Regions from separate parts of the Streptomyces sp. NPDC088246 genome, predicted to be linked through region 2. Evidence: riboswitches for the same ligand, from Rfam matches in the RefSeq annotation. Region 2 holds a riboswitch; the other holds the start of a gene.
The links. A riboswitch is a leader RNA that binds a small molecule or an ion and turns the genes downstream of it on or off. The one in region 2 is predicted to bind cyclic di-AMP.

Region 1 (7,144 bases), on a different contig from region 2:
ACGTGCATTGGTCGTCAGCGGGGCTGGAACGGGTGAGCCCGAGTTCCGCGATCCCTGGTCCGAGGAGATCCTGACCGAACAGGCCCGTGCCCTGGCCGCCGGCGACCCCGAAGGCTGGATCAATGCCTTCATGCTCTTCGCCGCGGGCCCGCACCGCACACTCGACGACGTCGACCGCACCGTCGTGCAGCGGCTGCGCGAGATGACCGTGCGGACGGTCGCCAAGCACAGCGGCGACGAACCCGACTGGCTCGTGCCCGTGACGGACACCTGGGCCCGAGCGGCAGAGATCGCGATCCCGGTGCTGGCCGTCAACGGCGGCATCGACTCGGACGACCACATCGGCATGGCCCGACGCCTCGTACGGACAGTCGCCGACGGGCGTGAGGCAACGGTCGAGTCGACGGCGCATTTCCCCAACATGGAACGGCCGGACGCCTTCGACGAGATCCTCGGGGAGTTCCTGAAGGCTGTCCTCGCGCAGGACCGCGGCACCGACTGACCGGGCGCCGCGTTGGGTGGAGGGCTCCGCGGGTCCGCGAGTCTCCGGTTTCAGTGGGCGGCGGCAGCCACCGCACCGCCGGCTCTCGCGGCTTCCTCCACGGGGGTGTCGTGCGGGCCGAGGCGCAGGTGCTCGACGTGGAAGAGGGCCTGGTCGAGGAGTTCGGCGACGTGGGTGTCGTACAGCGCGTAGATCACCGAGCGGCCCCGGCGCTCGCCGGTGCCGTCGCCGCACGGCGGACGGCAGTCCGACGGCAGGACCTAGCTGCGTGCGCGGCTGAGGACCGTGCGTACGCCATAGGCCGCGGCTCCGGCCGCAGTCACCGCGGTGCCGGAGACGACCGAGGCCGACGGCAGGGCGAAGGCGAGGAGCAGACAGCCTGCCAGGCCGGCGCCGGGCACGATGCGGGGCGGGCGGCCTTCGTTCGCGGTGAGCGTCCAGGCAGCGGCGTTGGCGATGGCGTAGTAGGCGAGGACACCGAAGGAGGAGAAGCCGATCGCCCCTCGGACGTCGGTCGTGGCGGCAAGGACCGCAACCACGGCGCCGACGGCGGCCTCCGCCCGGTGAGGGACTTTGAAGCGGGGGTGCACCGTGGCCAGGACGTGCGGCAGGTGGCGCTCGCGGGCCATGGCCAGGGTGGTGCGTGAGACACCGAGGATGAGCGCGAGGAGGGAGCCGAGTGCGGCGACGGCCGCACCGGCCCGCACCACCGGCGCGAGGCCGGGGACGCCCGCCGCGCGTGCGGCCTCGGCCAATGGGGCCGCGGTATGGGCGAGGCGGTCAGGGCCCAGGACGGCCAGCACCGTGACGGCGACGGCTGCGTAGACGAGCAGCGTGATGGCCAGCGCGAGCGGGATCGCGCGGCGGATGGTGCGATGCGGGTCGCGTACCTCCTCGCCGAGGGTGGCGATCCGCGCGTATCCGGCGAACGCGAAGAACAGCAGACCGGCCGCCTGCAGAACTCCTCCGACAGTGGCGTCCGCGCCGATGGCCAGGCGCCCGGCATCGGCGGTTCCGCCGCCGATACAGGCGGTGACCACCGCCGCGAGTACCGCCAGGACGAACGCGACGATCACCCGGGTCAGCCAGGCGGACTTGTGCAGACCGGTGTAGTTGAGCGCGGTCAGTGCCACCACCGCCGCGACGGCAACCGCGTGTGTCTGGCCAGGCCACACGTAGGAGCCCACGGTGAGCGACATTGCCGCACAGGAAGCTGTCTTGCCGACGACGAAGCCCCAGCCTGCGAGATAACCCCAGAAGTCACCGAGGCGTTCACGGCCGTACACATAGGTGCCACCGGACTCCGGGTAGCGACCGGCCAGCCGGGCGGAGGACGTCGCGTTGCAGTACGCGACCACCGCAGCCAGCCCCAGGCCGAGCAGCAGCCCGGACCCGGCGGCCGCGGCGGCAGGCGCCGGTGCGGCGAAAATGCCGGCGCCGATCATCGAACCCAGGCCGATGACCACGGCGTCGAAGACGCTCAGACGGCGCTTCAGCTCGTCCGTTCCCGCCGACGCTGTCGACGTGTTCATCGCTCACTCCCAGCCGGGTGCCCCGCACGAGCAGGTTCCGCGATCCGTACGTATGCAGAGTTTCGCGGGCACGGTAGCCCAGCAAGGTGTCCGGACGGTGCGGTGTGCGACGGGACGGGGTGCGACGGGACGGGGAAACCCTGCGGGGGTATCCTCGGGCGCGTACCGCAGGACCCGTACGACCGAGAATTCGAGGCAGCCGTGGACCGCAGGCGGACGCGCACACCGGGAGTGTCCCGGCTGCTCGTGCTGTGTGCAGTCCTGTGCGGGCTGTTCCTCATGCACGGGGCCCCGGCGAGCGCCGCCGAGGGCTGCCACGGCGCAATGGCCGTGATCTCGAGCGCGCCTGTGTCCACGACGACGGGTACCGGCCACACAGCCTTGACGGATGAGCACGGCACCGCCGAGGCGGCCGCCGCCATGCCCGGGATGAACGGCGAGTCGTGCGTATCCATCCACGCCCGCGACCGCCTGCTGCCGCTCCTCATGGCGCTGGGCCTCGTGGTCCTGGCCGTATGGGTGCTCGGGAGGCGACGTACGGCGGTGCGCGGGCCGGCACGGCGGGGTCCGCCGTTCGCCGGCAGGGATCTACTGCTCCAGGTGTGCATCGCGCGGACGTGACAGGTGTCTGCCGGCTCCCGGCCATCGGGCCGGACCAGCCGGACGATCCTGCCCCTTTCGCGTGCCACGGACGTGGCGCATCCACCTGGAAAGAACGTGTGATGTCCGCTTCTCTGTCTTCCCCTGCCCGCCGCCGCGCGCTCGCGGCCGCCGGCATCGTCGCCTCACTCGCTCTGACGCTGGCGGCCTGCGGCTCCTCCGAAGGATCCAAGACCGACGGCTCGTCCATGCCCGGCATGGACCACGGTTCCGCCGGCGCCTCCGCGCCTGCCACCGCCGGCAGCGCGTTCAACGACGCGGACGTGAAGTTCGCGCAGCAGATGATCCCGCACCACCGGCAGGCCATCGAGATGGCGAGGCTGGCCGACGGCCGCGCCGCCGACCCCGAGATCAAGGAGCTGGCCGCCGCGATCGAGAAGGCCCAGGACCCCGAGATCAACACCATGAAGGGCTGGCTGACGTCCTGGGGCAAGCTGCTGCCCTCGGCCTCGTCCTCGATGGGGGACATGCCCGGCATGGACCACGGCTCGGACGGTTCGGGAATGCCCGGGATGATGTCCGACAAGGAGATGAGCGACCTCGAAGCCGCCAAGGGCAAGGACTTCGACAAGAAGTTCGCCCGGCTCATGATCGGCCACCATGAGGGCGCGGTCACCATGGCCGAGGACGAGCAGAAGAACGGCAGCAACGCCGACGCGAAGAAGCTCGCCGGAGCCGTAATCACGGCCCAGACGGCCGAGATCGAGAAGATGAACAAGATCATCGCCAGGCTCTGACCCTTGGCAGGGGGTGCGGGTCTTCGCCATGCTGAGGGCCCGCACCCCCTCCCGTACGTCCGAGGGGCCGGACAAGCCCGGGCTCTCGGACGTACGCGGCCGCTCAGTCCGCTTCCGGTGTTGCGAGCAGGTCGCCCACCTCCTCCGCGGTGGTGTCCCGGAGCTCCTCCGCGACGAGCAGCCAGCGGGTGATGCCGACCGATTCGAGGAACGGCAGGTCGTGGCTGGCGATCAGCAGCGCACCCTCGTAGGACTCAAGCGCGCTGGTCAGCTGGCGCACGCTGGCGATGTCGAGATTGTTGGTCGGCTCGTCCAGCATCAGCAGCTGCGGGGCCGGTGCGGCGAGCATCGTCGCCGCGAGCGCGGCACGGAAGCGTTCCCCGCCCGAGAGGGTGCCGGCCGGCTGGTCCGCGCGTTTCCCCTGGAACAGGAAGCGCGCGAGCTGTGAGCGGATGTGGTTGTCCGCGACCCCGGGAGCCATGCGGGTGACGTTCGCCGCGACGCTCAGCTCCTCGTCCAGCACATCCAGCCGCTGTGGAAGGAACCGCAGTGGTACGAACGTCCTGGCCTCGCCGGACAGCGGAGCCAGCTCGCCGGTGAGGGTGCGCAGCAGCGTTGTCTTGCCGGCGCCGTTGCGCCCGACGAGCGCGATCCGTTCGGGCCCGTTTACATGGAGGTTGCCCTCGTGCAGCCGGCCGAACCGGGGACGCAGTTCGTGCAGGCTCAGCACGGTGCGTCCGGTGGGAACGGCGGTGTGGGGAAGGCTCACCCGGATCTCGGCGTCGTTACGGATCGCCTCCGCGGCCTCTTCGCGGCGCTCGCGCGCCTCGCTCAGCCGGTCCTCCTGGAGGCCGCGAAGCTTGCCCGCCGACTCCTGCGCGGACCGCTTCCGCGCACCGGCGAGGATCTTCGGGAGCCGCCGCTCGGCCTCGATCTTCCTGCCGTGCCGCTGGCGGCGCGCCAGTTTCACATGGGTCTCCTCCAGCTCGCGCTTCTGCCGGCGTACGTCGGCCTCGGCGGCCCGCAACATCCGCCCGGCGGCTTCCTGTTCGGTGGCCAGGGCTTCTTCGTAGGCGGACCAGCCGCCTCCGTACCAGTTCACAGATCCGGAGCGCAGTTCGGCGATGCGGTCCACGCGCTCCAGCAGTTCGAGGTCGTGGCTCACCACGACGAGGACACCGGAGCGCCAGGAGTCGATGGCCTCGTAGAGCCTGCGGCGAGCGAACACATCGAGGTTGTTGGTCGGTTCGTCCAGCAGGAGAACGTCGGGATGCTCCAGCAGCAGTGCGGCCAGGCGCAGCAGGACGGTCTCCCCGCCGGACATCTGGCCCACGGTGCGGTCCAGTTCGACATCGCCGAGTCCGAGTGACCCCAGTGTCGCGAGGGCTCGTTCCTCGACGTCCCAGTCATCGCCGATCGTCTCGAAGTGTTCCTCGTCCACATCCCCGCCTTCGATGGCGCGCAGCGCATTGCGCCGTCCGGCGATGCCCAGGGCCTCGTCCACACGCAGCCCCGTGTCGAGGGTGATGTTCTGAGGGAGGTGGGCGAGGCTGCCGCCGACGGTCACCGAGCCCTGGGACGGGCGCAGTTGGCCGGCCAGCAGTCGCAGCAGTGTCGACTTGCCGGCGCCGTTGGTCCCGACGAGACCGGTGCGGCCGCGGCTGATGCTGAGGGAGAGTCCGTCGAAGACGGTCGTGCCGTCCGGCCACTGGAAGGACAGGGCGGAGCAGGTGAGAGAGGCGCTGGGCGCGGTGGGTGTAGCCATGGTGATCCTCGCAGTCGCAAGCGCGGTGAATGGGGGCTTCGTATGCGAGCACCACGCAGCGACCGAACCGAGAGGGAGGTGCGGCGGTCCGAAAGACAGAGGGACGGCTCATGCACCGAGGTCGCATCCACGCGGGGTCACGGGCAGGACTGAACACTGCCATTGCGTGACGGGCGTACGGCTGGAGCCGTACGGCGCGATGATCGCGAACCTCAGATGCGCAACGTCCACCTCTATCGGAGACAACAGGGCCGTTGAAAACGATAACGACCCGGAGGGCGAAAGGCAAAGCCTCGGTGCCGTCCGGGGGGTGCGGCGAAGCGGCCCGCGGGCCGCTTCGCCGGGAGGCCGGAGGTCGTGGAGCACTGGCGGGTGCGATCGACCCGAGAGGCATCCAGAGCGCATGCAAATGTTCAAGTATGGGCGATTTGCTTAGAAGTGATCCCTTGGTTAATAAAGAGGCATTTAGAGAGAGTTGCGACCCTTGGGCGCTGGACGAATTGCCCCTTTTGGGGACCTCGTGGTGTGAGTCACTTGCAGAGTTCAAGATGCCGCGGCGCGCTGCCCGGTGCCCTTATGTGCAAGGAAATCTTGCTTCGCGGTGTGAGGTGGGTTACTGCCAATTTCGCGGTTCGATCTTGCAAATGAATTGTGATCCAAAAATAGGGGCTTGTCCCTTTCGGCGTTTCTCGCCTACGGTCACCGGCAATCCGGACGGAACGCCGAATCCTGCCGCCGTCCGGCAATCCGACCAACTCGTGTACGGCAGGAGCGGAGAACCCAGGTAAGCCGCCGATCCGGTATCCGGAACGGCTCGGGGTGAAGCCGCATTCGCGTGCGGCCGGACATCTCCAGTCCGAACCCGACAGCTCACCTCGTAGGCGACGGAGAGGAATTCGCTATGTCTGCAACGGGTAACCACCGTCGTCGTAAGTCCACTTCGCTGACCCGCGGTCTCATTGCCGTGACCACGGGCGGAGCCGCTCTCGTGCTTCCGCTGGTCGGTGCCGGCTTCGCCTCGGCCGCGCCGGCGCAGTCCGCCACCGCCGAAAAGGCTGCGGCATCGACCGTCGCCACCGCCAAGGGAAAGACCGCGCAGAAGGACGCGCCCACCATCTATTCCGTGATCGCGGGCGATACCCTTGCCAAGATCGCGCGGGAGCATTCGCTCAGCGGTGGCTGGCAGAAGCTGTACGAGGACAATCGAGAGATCGTCGGCGACAACCCCGCAGGTATTCGCCCGGGCATGAAGCTGACAATCGGTGTGCAGGCCGAGTCCAAGACTGCCGCACCGGCCGCGAAGCCCGCGACGTACACGAACGATCTGGACGGCTGGATCAAGGAGTCGCTGGCCGTCATGGCCAAGCACAGCATCCCCGGCAGCTACGACGGAATCCATCGCAACGTCATGCGCGAGTCCTCCGGCAACCCCCTGGCCATCAACAACTGGGACTCGAACGCCGCCAAGGGCACGCCGTCCAAGGGCCTCCTCCAGATCATCGACCCCACGTTCCGCGCCTACCACGTGCCCGGTACGCCGATGGACAGCTACGACCCGATCGCCAACATCACCGCAGCGTGCAACTACGCCGCCGACAGGTACGGATCCATCGACAACGTGTTCGGGGCCTACTGACGCGCAGCAGCGCCGATGGCGGTTCAGCACCGACGGGTGGCGAGGGGCCGAACGGGCCCCTCGGGAGGGACCATGCCCGCCGGTCACGGACCGCCTTTCGGTCGCTCACCCGCGGACAGCATGCGGAGGCGACGCTAGACGGCGAGCCGGCGGGAACCGGGAACCGTCACATGGCCGGCGAGCCAGGAGAGCAGGGGTTCCAACTCCTCCGCCGCTCGGAGCACGGAGTCGAGCAACGCCGACGTGTGCTGCGCGCAGTCCCCGCCGAGCGGACGGGCAGCGGAGACCGAGCGGTACCGGAGCAGGTGGGCA
Region 2 (7,144 bases):
GACCACACCTCGCATCACCGAGACGAACTGAAGGCCACTCCTCGTATCACCGAGACGAACCGAGGGGGCGGGAGCCGCGCTGTTCGCCGTCACCACGAGGGGCGCACGGACCGGGCGCCGAGTGGCCATGATTCGCCGAGTGGTCATTCGTGCGCCGGACATGCCGTAGAGTTGTGTTTACCGACGCGGGGTGGAGCAGCTCGGTAGCTCGCTGGGCTCATAACCCAGAGGTCGCAGGTTCAAATCCTGTCCCCGCTACTGAAGAATCAGGCCCGGCACGCATGCAGCGTGCCGGGCCTGATTCATTTCCGCGTCGCGTTCCGGGGCGTGGGGCGGCCGGTCTGCGGGCCCATGCAGGAGCGGGTCCGGGCGGTGTGTGAGCTGTGCCATGCATGTACCCCCATTGGTCGATGAGGAGTCGCCGCACGGCTCCGCTCCGGCGAGCCTGGGGGTGGGGCGCGGTACCGTCCGCAGCCGCGCGCGTACCGGGCAGGAGACCACAGGTGTGGAAGCGGCTGAAGCGGCGCGGCAGACATGCCGAGGATGGCACCCGTTCCCGGCGGTTCGTCCGCATGCTGCCCGCCCTGATGATCATCGGCGGGCTGGTGTTCGATCTCCTCACCCCGCCGGTCTTCACCGCCATTCCGCTGTTCGTGGCGGCGCCGCTGATCGCCGCGCCGTTCTTCTCGCTGCCCGGCACCATCTGTACCGGCCTTGCCTCGATGGTGGCCGTCACCGTGCTGCGGCTGTACAGCAACCCGTTGCCGTTGGTCGTGCCGTTCATCGAGCTGCTCACCCTGGCCACCGTCTCGGTCCTCGCGGTCGTGATCAACGCGGTCGTACGGCGCGGCAATGAGCAACTGGCCTCCGCGCGGGTCATCGCGGAGACCGCCATGCGGGCGGTGCTGCCGAAGCCGTCCGACCGGATCGGCGGGCTGCATGTGGCGGCGCGGTACGAGGCGGCGCAGGCTGACGAGTACGTCGGCGGGGATCTGTTCGCCGTGGCGGACACCCCGCAGGGGGTGCGCCTGGTGGTCGGGGATGTGCGGGGGAAGGGGCTCGGCGCCGTGGAGTCGGTGGCGGTGGTCATCGGGGCGTTCCGGGAGGCGGCCGAGCAGGAGCGTTCGCTGGAGGGCGTGGCGCAGCGGCTGGAGCGGGCGCTGGCGCGGGAGGGGGCGCGGGGTGGGCTGGACGCGGTCGAGGGGTTCATCACTGCCGTACTGGCCGAGATCCCGTCCGGAGTGTCCCGGGTGCGGATCGTCAACCGCGGTCACCCCGAGCCGATCCTGCTGCATCCGGACGGGGCGGTGGAGGTGCTGGGGTCCACGGTGCCCGCGCTGCCGCTCGGGATGGACCTGGGGGTGTGGCCCGACCGGGCGGACGAGTGGGATCTGCCGGCGGGGACGACCCTGCTCCTCTACACCGACGGCCTCTCCGAGGCGCGGAACGCCGACGGGGTCTTCTACGACCCGGCGGCCCGGCTGCACGGGCGGATCTTTCCGGGGCCCGAGGAGCTGCTGTCCGCGCTGACCGATGACGTGCGGCTGCACACGGGCGGCGAGACGACCGACGACATGGCGCTGCTCGCGGTCGTACGTCCCGCGGAGGGGCAGCCGGACCGGCGCAGGACCGTGAAGATCGTGGGCCTGGAAACGATGTGACGGGTGGGGCGGGTGCTTCGCATGAATCGGGTGCTTCGTGCGGGCGGGTGCCTCGTGCGTGTTTCGCGCGGCCCGGGGGTGCGGCCTTGGGGCGCGGGATGCCACCGTACGTAACCGAAAGGCGTCTCTCCGCATAACATTTGACGCAACGTCAGAAACCGGGTAATGGCTGAGAGGCGATCAACTCGTCCGATTCCACCCGGTTGTGTCCCGTAAAGTCCAGGCCAAAGACCTGAACGATCAGTGGGAACAGCTTGGAATCGGACCCGTGTGTCTATTAACGTTCGATAACGCAGCGCGGTCGTCCCAGCCGTCGTCAGTGGCGGCACCGTGCGCGAGCGCCGAATTCCGCAAGGGAACCGGGGAACCACCTACATGGGGTGAATCGGACACCTGTGTCTCGTGAGAGGCAGAGGGGCCCGTAGGAGACCTTCCTGCTCCGAACCCGTCAGCTAACCCGGTAGGCGAGAAGGAAGGAAAGGAGTGCGCCCCCGTGGCGTCCAACAAGCCTGCCCCCGAGGCCCCCTCTCGGTTCAACCCCGAGTTCAGTTCCGAGTTCGGAACCGATTTCGGCTCCGACTACGGAACCGCCGGGACGGGAACGGCGTTCGGCGCCGAGACGGGCGGCGACTTCGCCGGTGAGTTCGGCAGCGAATTCCGCGCCGACGGCAACGCTGAGCCCGACAGAAGCTGGGACGAGTGGAACCCCACCGAGGAGTCCGTCCGCCCCGTACGTGGCAAGCACCGCGTCGCCAAGCAGCGCAACGGACTTGCCCGTAGCTCCACGGTGCTCGGGGTCGGTGTCATCGCGGCAGTCGGCGCGGGCGGCATGGCCACCGCGCAGAGCAAGCCGCCGGTCTCCATCTCCCTTCCCGACTCCATCTCGGACAACCTCCCCGACGCCAAGTCCCTTCCCGGCGTGGGCTCCCTGTTCTCCGGTGAGTCCGAGGCCGACAAGGCCGAGGCCGCCGCCGCTGCCGCCCCGCTCACCACCGCCGGCCTCACCGCCGCCGAGGCCGAGCAGGGCACGACGGACGCGGGCGAGGCACTCCGGGCCCGCATCCTCCAGCAGGCCGAGCAGCAGCAGGACGCCGCCGACGCCGAGGCCAAGGCGGCGCAGGAGAAGGCGGCCGCGGAGAAGGCCGCCGCCGAGGCCAAGAAGCAGCAGGACGCGGCCGAGGCCAAGGCCGCCGCCGAGAAGAAGAAGGCGGAGGAGGAAGCCAAGGCGAAGGCCGAGGCCCTGCGGCTCGCCAAGCTCGCCGCCAGCTACGCCATCCCGACCTCCTCGTACACGATCACCTCGACCTTCGGCCAGGCCGGCCCGATGTGGTCCTCCGGCCACCACACCGGCCTCGACTTCGCGGCGCCGGCCGGCACCCCGATCAAGGCCGTACACGGCGGCACCATCAAGTCGGCAGGCTATTCCGGTTCGTACGGCTACCGCACGGTGCTGGAGCTCGACGACGGTACGGAGCTGTGGTTCTGCCACCAGTCCTCGATCGGCGTCAGCGTCGGCCAGAAGGTCACCACCGGTGAGACCATCGGCCGGGTCGGCGCGACCGGCAATGTCACGGGCGCGCACCTCCACCTGGAGGTCCACACCCCCGACGGCACGGGCATCGACCCGATGGCCTGGCTGCGCGGCAAGGGCCTCAACCCCTGATCCGCCGGCCGCCTCCCGGCCTTCGTGATCCGAGCCGGTTCACCGGCCGTTGAACCCCGGCAGTCCTGACGCTCACCCCCCGACGTCAGGGCTGCCGGTCTGCCGGAATAGCGGACCCGCGGGAATCCGTTGACCGAGATATGAGTTCTCTTCGTAAGCTGGGCCCTTCCGACCTCCAGGTCTTCCCGCTCGCCCTGGGCGGCAATGTCTTCGGCTGGACCGCCGACGAGGCGCAGTCGTTCGCCGTGCTGGACGCCTACGCCGCGGCGGGCGGCAACTTCATCGACACCGCCGACGCCTACTCCGCCTGGATCCCGGGCAACGAGGGCGGCGAGTCGGAGACCGTCATCGGCAAGTGGCTCGCGGCACGCTCCAACCGTTCCGACATCGTCGTCGCCACCAAGGTCGGCGCCCACCCCTCGTACAAGGGGCTCTCCGCCGCGAACATCAAGGCCGCGGCCGAGGAGTCGCTGCGTCGGCTCGGCACCGGCCACATCGATCTGTACTACACGCACTTCGACGACGAGACCGTCCCGGTAGAGGAGATCATCACCGCCCTCGATCAGCTGGTGAAGGAGGGCAAGGTCCGGGAGATCGGCGCCTCCAACATCAGCCCTGTGCGGCTCCAGGCGTCCCTGGACTTCTCGGAGCGCGAGGGGCTGGCCCGTTACGTCGCCCTGCAGCCGCACTACAACCTGGTCTCCCGCGACACGTACGAGGGTGAGCTCCAGGACACGGCCGCCCGGGCCGGGCTCGCCGCCGTCCCGTACTTCGCCCTGGCCTCCGGCTTCCTCACCGGCAAGTACCGTCCGGGTGCTTCGGTGGAGAGCGCGCGGGCCGAGAAGGCCGGTCAGTACCTGGAGTCGGAGCGGGGACAGAAGGTATTGGCGGCACTCGACAAGGTCGCCCAGGAGCGCGAAGCGGAGATCGCGACCGTCGCGCTTGCGTGGCTTGCGTCCCGGCCGACCGTCGCCGCGCCGATCGCCTCGGCCCGTACGGTCGAGCAGCTGCCCGCGCTGGTGGCCGTCGCCGACCTCTCGCTGACCGAGCAGGAACTGGCGGACCTCACCGAGGCATCCGCCTGACGAGGGCGGACCAGCCGTCCACGGATCGCGGACGACTGTTCGCGAGCACCCCTGGAGCGCTGTGCTACTGCGGTGGCGGCGGTCGGTGCGGGGCCAGATAGGGGTTGTAGCCGTAGCCGCCGTACTGCGTGTGCTGCGGGAACGGGTATGCGTAGGGGGCCGCCGGAAGACGGTGTGGGCGCAGGCGGCCCGTCGCATGCGCCGCGTACGTCAGGGCGGGAGCGGCCACGTCCCTGCGCTGCCAGAGATGATGCAGCAGCTCCAGCTCGCGCTCGGCGAAGTCCGGGCCCGCCGCCCCGCGGCGGGCCTGTCGGCGCAGCGAGGCCAGCGATGTCGCGAACGATTCGTACTCGGCGACGGCGCGGGCGGCAGCCCTGCCGTTGGCCTTGGCCTGTGCTTTGGCACGAGCCGACGGCCCGCGCCCGGGCGCCACATACCCCTGCCCGTATCCCTGCCCGTATCCCGGCGCGTATCCCGGTCCGTACGGGCTTCCCCAGACTGCGGCGACGTGTCGTTGGCGTGCCGCGTCGCGTGCCATGCCGCGGGCACGCATCGAGGAGAGGGCGAGCGGTTCGGCGGGGGTCAGCCAGCCGGCCGCCGCATAGGCGGGCAGCTCGGCCGAGAGCGTACGCAGCTCTCGCCGGCGCGACCAGATCGCCAGCCAGGTCACCAGGCCGAAGACCGGGACCATGAACACCCCGTACACGGCATAGAAGCCGTACGGGCCCAATGACGCCGACCCGTTCCACAGGGCGTGCATGCCCATGGCGAGGACGAGACCCAGCAGTGGCAGCGCGATGCGGCGGATCCGGCGGTGCCGCGCACTGACCGCGGCGAGCCCGAAACCTATTCCGGTCAGCACCGTGAAGAGCGGGTGAGCGAACGGCGACATCACCGCCCGTACGAAGAACGTCGCGGCGGTCATCGAGACGACGCCCGAGGTGCCTATCTGCTGGTCCTCGCCGAAGGCGGTGCCCAGGTAGAGGATGTTCTCGGTGAAGGCGAAGCCGCTCGCGGTGAAGCCGGCGATGACGACACCGTCGACGATTCCGTTGAACTCCCGCCTTCGGAACAAAAAGATCAGCAGGACGGCCGCGGCCTTGGCGCTCTCCTCGACGACCGGTGCTATGACCGTGGCGCCGAGGGTGTCGGCGTCCGACGGGTCGGCGGTGGCCGTGGCTATCCAGCGGGTCGCGAACGAATTCGCGATGATCGCGACCAGGGCGGCCGCGAACGCACCCCAGGCGAAGGAGAACAGCAGATTCCGCCACGGCGCCGGTTCGACCCGGTCCAGCCAGCGGAACGCCGCCATCAGGAGTGGGACGGGCAGCACGGCGAGACCCAGACCTACGAGAAACCCCTCGGTGCCCGTCTGATCGCGGACCAGGGCCAGGATCGCCAGACCGCACAGCGCGAGCACCGTGCACACGGCCGCGATGCGGAATGTCCTGCTGCGCCACACCATGCCGACGCGGCGCGGCCGGTAACGCCAGTGCCTGCGCTCCGGCACGGCAGCCAAAATCTCGCCGACCCGCTGCTCCTCGAGAAGCGGGACGGCCGGCTGCGACTGGCGCTGCTGGACAGATCCGTCGGACACCACCCGATGACCCTAACGAGCAGCACTGACAGCTGGCCATGGGGCGACGGGTCCGTCAGGCCCCGTCACCGGCTCCGCGCGCAGGTCTCAGCGGCGGGCGAAGAGCAGGTCGTGCACGACATGACCCTTGTCGAGGCCCTGCCCCTCGAACCGGGTCAGCGGCCGGAACGCCGGCCGCGGCGCATAGCCGCCGTCCGCCAGGGTGTTCTCGAAGAGGGGGTGCGCGGTCAGCACCTCCAGCATCTGCTCGGCGTACGGCTCCCAGTCGGTCGCACAGTGGATCACGGCCCCGGGCTTCAGCCGCTGCGCCACCAGATCGAGGAACTCCGGCTGGATCAGCCGCCGCTTGTGATGGCGCTTCTTGGGCCACGGGTCGGGGAAGTACACCCGTAGCCCGTCCAGCGAGTCCGGCTTCAGCATCTCGCGCAGCAGGATGATCGCGTCGCCGTTGGCGACCCGGATGTTGGACAGGCCGTTCCGGTCCGCGAGGCCGAGCAGATTGCCCTGGCCCGGGGTGTGCACATCGACGGCGAGAATGCCCGTACCCGGGTCGTCGGCCGCCATCTGCGCTGTGGCCTCACCCATTCCGAAACCGATCTCCAGCACGGCCGGGAGCCCGTCGAACAGCTCGGGCAGGTCGAGGACGCGCTGCCCGTCGATGTCCAGGCCCCACTTCGGCCAGAGCCGCAGCAGGGCGTCCTCCTGGCCGGGCGTGACGCGGCTGCGGCGCGGCTGGAAACTGCGGATCCGGCGCTCGTGGTGCGATCCGGCCGGATCGATCGCGGGTCCGCCGGGGAAGCGCGGCTCCTGGCGCAGCCTGCGCTGCCGCTCGAAGGAGGCGGCGCGCAGATCGTCCGGAATTCCGGCAGCGGCGGAGGCGGGGGCGTGGACCGAGGAGACGGTGCCCGTCCCGGCTGCGGAGCTGCTCGTCCCGGCCGCGGCCTCGCCGGGCGTCGGAGCGGAAGGATTCGTGGAGGGATCTGCGGAGGGGTTCAAGGACTCAGACACAATGCCCCGATTCTACGGCGGGCGGCTTCCACCCCGTCCCCTGTGCCCGGAGCAGCGCCCTGCGTGCCACCTCCCGCCCGATGGGCAGGGACGCCGTCGCGGCGGGCGACGGAGCGTTCAGCACGTGCAC

Region 1: linked by a shared signal. The riboswitch ahead of ACIPEK_RS16710 (transglycosylase SLT domain-containing protein) and the one ahead of ACIPEK_RS38050 (M23 family metallopeptidase) in region 2 are both predicted to bind cyclic di-AMP.

Annotation. Positions count from the first base shown of each region.
Region 1 covers NZ_JBIURV010000010.1:193,497-200,640, forward strand. The annotation lists gene ACIPEK_RS16680 (alpha/beta fold hydrolase) at 1-502, shown strand, start outside; partial or broken gene ACIPEK_RS16685 (transcriptional regulator) at 553-723, opposite strand; gene ACIPEK_RS16690 (APC family permease) at 763-2,034, opposite strand; gene ACIPEK_RS16695 (hypothetical protein) at 2,236-2,655, shown strand; gene ACIPEK_RS16700 (DUF305 domain-containing protein) at 2,757-3,431, shown strand; gene ACIPEK_RS16705 (ABC-F family ATP-binding cassette domain-containing protein) at 3,535-5,196, opposite strand; cyclic di-AMP (ydaO/yuaA leader) riboswitch at 5,907-6,093, shown strand; gene ACIPEK_RS16710 (transglycosylase SLT domain-containing protein) at 6,098-6,832, shown strand; gene ACIPEK_RS16715 (DUF2461 family protein) at 6,967-7,144, opposite strand, start outside.
Region 2 covers NZ_JBIURV010000049.1:17,189-24,332, forward strand. The annotation lists gene ACIPEK_RS38035 (SPFH domain-containing protein) at 1-31, shown strand, start outside; tRNA gene ACIPEK_RS38040 (tRNA-Met) at 185-258, shown strand; gene ACIPEK_RS38045 (PP2C family protein-serine/threonine phosphatase) at 573-1,661, shown strand; cyclic di-AMP (ydaO/yuaA leader) riboswitch at 1,991-2,143, shown strand; gene ACIPEK_RS38050 (M23 family metallopeptidase) at 2,155-3,324, shown strand; gene ACIPEK_RS38055 (aldo/keto reductase) at 3,465-4,409, shown strand; gene ACIPEK_RS38060 (PrsW family intramembrane metalloprotease) at 4,474-6,006, opposite strand; gene trmB (tRNA (guanosine(46)-N7)-methyltransferase TrmB) at 6,094-7,017, opposite strand; gene lhgO (L-2-hydroxyglutarate oxidase) at 7,007-7,144, opposite strand, start outside.